2 regions of the Alkalihalobacillus phoenicis genome follow, and region 2 is predicted to be linked to the other one. Evidence: a T-box and tRNA genes for the amino acid it is inferred to sense, from the RefSeq annotation. Region 2 holds a T-box; the other holds one or more tRNA genes.
The links. The T-box of region 2 lies ahead of argS (arginine--tRNA ligase). A T-box ahead of a tRNA ligase gene usually reads a tRNA of that ligase, here a tRNA-Arg.
Positions count from the first base shown of each region.

Region 1: it has a tRNA-Arg gene. The T-box ahead of argS (arginine--tRNA ligase) is inferred to sense a tRNA for this amino acid. The anticodon was not compared.

Region 1 is NZ_CP154853.1:587,956-590,434, reverse strand. It holds gene AA0017_RS02650 (DUF1878 domain-containing protein) at 243-590, shown strand; gene AA0017_RS02645 (hypothetical protein) at 754-999, opposite strand; tRNA gene AA0017_RS02640 (tRNA-Arg) at 1,190-1,266, opposite strand; tRNA gene AA0017_RS02635 (tRNA-Gly) at 1,276-1,346, opposite strand; gene AA0017_RS02630 (metallophosphoesterase family protein) at 1,911-2,435, opposite strand; gene AA0017_RS02625 (XTP/dITP diphosphatase) at 2,469-2,479, opposite strand, start outside.
Region 2 is NZ_CP154853.1:3,508,492-3,510,970, forward strand. It holds gene argS (arginine--tRNA ligase) at 1-1,317, opposite strand, end outside; T-box leader at 1,368-1,577, opposite strand; gene AA0017_RS16465 (lysine N(6)-hydroxylase/L-ornithine N(5)-oxygenase family protein) at 1,711-2,479, shown strand, end outside.

The sequences.
Region 1 (2,479 bases), 2.0 Mb from region 2:
GCGACAAGCCGTGTGATCATCCACATTTGGTTAAAGAATATCATCTTGGCACACAAACTGGCGACAAAATTTGCGTTCAATGTGGTTTGTCCACTAGTCCAGATTATTTCAAAAGTAAAAAGTAACACTTCACCAATCGCCACTGCTTGGTCAATGGCGGTTGTTTTTTATTTCGTAACTTTTGTATCATCTTGCAGAAAAATAGCACCACATGTCGAATATTAGTAACTGGAGGTGATATTATGACTCTTGAGGAAAGATTGGATTTTATAGAATTTCGCCAAGAATTACTATTTGAAAACAGCGAATATTCTAGATTACTATTTGAATACAAAGTAACGAGGGAACAAACTCGTGCTATTGCAGACCTTTTTCAAGAATATCGAGATATGATCGACGCTGGCGAAAAGGTTTTTCATGGATCTTTTGAGCAAAGAGTGTATGACACTGTACCTCAATGCAATCATGATTACCATTTTGCTGAATTTTTAGCGCAAACGAACCATAAACAAGGTAGCTGGGAAGAAGTTTTTGAAACGCTTTACGGTGATATGCAAAAGTACAAATTTTATATGGAAAACAAAGACTGAAGTACAGAAACATCCTTTCGGGGGTGTTTTTTTAGTAATTGGTTTTCGTGCTTACATTAACACTTCATATAAACCGTCCTCGGTGAGGAACCATGCTTCTTGAACCCCGCCGAGGGTGTCAACATTGTTTATGACCTTTCTTCCATATCAATTTTCGCTAACATCATACGTGCATTGCTATGTTCAATCCATAAACGTTCATACTCTCTAGGCAAACGTAAAGAGTATGAACGGTAATATCTTCAAGATACACAATACCAGTTGCTTTAAGAAAGTGATTGAAAATATCGTTATAACCTTTCAATGTCCGTTCACGATAGCCATTCAGTTTCATTTGATGCTGAATCATTACTAATGCCTTTTCAGAAGACATTCCTTTTGAAATTTGCTGTTCCTGCTTCGGTTTCAATAATTCCGTTTTTATTGAAACATCGAATACCTTTTTTTCTTAGCCAAAACAAAAAACCTCCCAAAATGATATTTGGAAGTTGATTTTCTATGTAACGATTTTTTGAGGATTTTTAACTAAGGTTAAAATACTGTTAGTTATCCCTAAAACTATCAAACCGTTGTGGTTATTGAATTTTTCAAAGCATCAATGGCGTCCCAGGAGAGATTCGAACTCCCGACCGACGGCTTAGAAGGCCGTTGCTCTATCCTGCTGAGCTACTGGGACAAAATAAAAAGCGGGTGATGAGAATCGAACTCACGACATCAGCTTGGAAGGCTGAGGTTTTACCACTAAACTACACCCGCATATTAAAGAATGAAATTTTGCTTGGAGCATTTTGTTTCAATCACTTGCGACGCTTATAAATATACAGCATAATCAACTTCAAGTCAACAGTTTCCAATAAAAAAATTATATTTTTTCTTTCAATCGAACAAAACCAAGCCAACCTATCTTATCGGTTGGAAGTTGGCTTTTAACTCATTGAAGTATATTGACATTATACAGTTTGGCATTAGGTTAAGCAATCATGTATTTAATGTCATGAACCATTATATTTACATCTAGATTAATCGCTTCGACATTTTTGACGCTTTCTTGCAAACTGCCTTAAGACCTAAATATATCTTCATTTAATTTTATGAACCCATTTCGCCTGGCCACTAATCCCTCTTTTTCTTGTCATCCTCTCTTTGGATACAACTTTTCACTTCACTCTTCCTCTTTTCTTGTCACCATCTCTCTTTGGGTACCACTTTTACCGATTCCCTTCTCACTTTCTTGCTTCCAAATCTCTCCTTTTCAAAAAAAGCGCCCCGCGATAAACTCGCTGAACGCCTCTTCTGTCGGTTTTCCGTTTAAATCTAATCTTACCCCTTTACCACTCGTTCAAATTGCTCTGATAGCTCTGGATACTCAGCTCCGTCGATTGTATGGAAGGTCACACGAATGTTTGCTTCATCCACCTCACAAATAACATAGGTTTGCGTCCGAGCTGGACGAAACGGAAGTCGAATACTGCCTGGGTTAATATAGACGATCCCATTTTCAGCAAATGCTGTGGCAATATGAGAATGGCCAAAGCAGACGAGTTCAGCTCCGACCTCTTCTGCCCGATAAGTTAAATTAGTGGCCGTCATTTTGACATTATAGAGGTGGCCATGTGTAACGTATAGTTTTACTGGTCCTAGCTGTTCCAATACCTCTTCTGGGAAGTCTTCACCGTAATCACAATTTCCTCGTACGACAATCATATCCTTTAAGACAGCGTCAGTTCCTTGTAATTCAGAATCACCGCAGTGGATCATATAATCGACCTCTTCTTTATGTCTGTCGATGATCGGCTTTAATTCACCTTGCCAGCTATGGCTATCGCTTAAAATTAAAAATTTCATCCACTTACGCTCCTCTCCTAATGCCCTTTTCAACTATCCTTTTA
Region 2 (2,479 bases):
CATATCTTCTAATGAAAATTCGACATTATTCTGTTTTTCATTTTTTAAATCATGGAAAATAATCGCCCCAACCCCTACTTGTTTGGCCACTTCGTCTTTGTCTTCAAGATTTGGGTTCTTTTCATTAATATTTTGCTTCGCTAAATCGATTGCTTCTTTAATCACTTCCTCTAATAAAATAACCCGACCTTTTCTCGTCGACATCTTGCGGCCATTTTGTAAAATAAACCCGAATGGGATATGCTCCATTTCCTTGGCCCAATCATAGCCAAGCTTTTCTAATACTAATTTAATTTGTTGAAAATGTAAGCTCTGTTCATGGCCGACCACATAAAATGATTTAGAAAATTGATACGTATTTTGTCTATAAATGGCGGCGGCTAAATCTCTTGTTGCATAAAGGGTCGCTCCATCTGATTTCCGAATTAAACAAGGCGGTAAATTCTCCTTCTTCAATGAAACAACGTCCGCTCCATCTGAACGTTCTAACACATTTTTATTCTCTAGTTCTTTAATAACCCCGTCCATTTTGTCATTGTAAAAAGCTTCCCCATGATAGGAATCAAACGGGACATCTAACAGCTGATAGATTTTCGCAAACTCTTGTAATGATTCATCCTTAAACCAATTCCAAAGCTCTGTTGCTTCGACATTCCCATCTTCTAACCTCTTAAACCAAGCTCTTGCTTCATCTTCAAGCTCTCGGTTCTCCTCTGCTTCTTCATGGAACTTCACATACAAAGCAAGTAGTTCCTTAATCGGATTCCTTTTAATCATATCAGGATCGCCCCATTTTTTATAAGCAGTAATGAGCTTACCGAACTGTGTACCCCAATCACCTAAATGATTAATACGAACGACCTGATAGCCATTTTTCTCAGCAATCGTAGCCAGTGAATTTCCGATCACAGTTGAACGTAAATGCCCCATTGAAAAAGGTTTTGCAATATTGGGTGAAGAGTAATCTATCGTCAGCACTTGGCCTTCACCTATCGATTGAGCACCAAAACACTCCTTTTCAGCTAAAACCTTCGACAAAATACTCTTGCTCATTTCCGCTCGATTTAAAAACACATTCACATAAGGCCCTACCGCGACCACCTTGGAAAAAACGGATGCCTGAATTTGGTTAGCCAATTGTTCAGCGATTTTAGCTGGAGCTTGCTTCAACTGCTTCGCTAAAACAAAACAAGGGAAAGCTAAATCTCCTTGCTCCTCAAATTTAGGCTTCTCTATTAATCCCTCAATCTCCTCTTTCTTTTTTACACCATTAATCGCCTTTTCTATTTTCTCTGCATATAGTTGCTTTGCTTCCATTATCTCTACACCTCTTTCATTTTTTTCACAAAAAAATCCCGTCTCTATTATTTAGAGACGAGATTTACCCGCGGTACCACTCTGATTGTTCAAAATACGAACCTACTTTCAACTAGATAACGGCTAGCACCGGCAATCCCTACTAGTTATTTCAGGATGCATCTCAGAAGTGCGCTTCATCATGGTTTCGTTATTAGGCTCACACCAACCCTAACTCGCTTAAACTACCCCATCACTACTCTCTTCCTCACAGACAAATATATTTCTAGATATTATACTCAAAAAGTTTGCAGCTGGCAAATGGAAGTTTTCTCTTTAGAGTAGATTCGTTTCATTTAAGAGAAAATGGGGAAAATACAAACTATTAAAGGAATTCCCAAAAGGAGCGGAGCAATGAACGAACAAAAAATATACGATATGATCGGTGTAGGAATTGGTCCATTTAATTTAAGTCTAGCTGCCCTTATTGAGCCTATAGATGAAATAGAAGCTCTCTTTTTCGAGCAATCAGATTCCTTTGAATGGCATCCTGGAATGTTAATTGAGGGAATGGACTTACAAACTCCCTTTTTAGCGGACCTCGTCACATTCGCTAACCCACAAAGTCCTTATACATTTGTCAATTATTTGCACGAACATAACCGTTTATACCAGTTTTATTTTTTTAATCGATTTGATATTCCTCGTAAAGAATACAATGAATACTGTAAATGGGTTCTCTCTCAGCTCAAATTTTGCCACTTTGGTCATCAAGTGGTTGATGTACTCGATCATACCAATATAGAAAAGCCGTATTATGAAGTTGTTGTTTTCCATCCTAAAAATGGTAAAAAGCAATCTTACTACTGTAAACATCTCGTTTTAGGGACGGGCGGTGTTCCTAATGTACCAGATGGTTTTGAAGGTTACCCAAGTGAAGATGTCCTTCATACGAGTCAATATCTTGAGTACGAAAAGAATTTAAAACAAAGTAAATCGATTACAGTTGCTGGCTCTGGACAGAGTGCCGCGGAGGTTTTTTATGATTTATTATTGGAACAAAAATATTATAACTATGAGCTAACTTGGTTCACGCGCTCAGGTGGTTTTTTTCAAAAAGAAGAGGCCAAGCTTGGGACTGAAGTTTTCTCACCAGAATATGTTCATTATTTTCATCATTTGC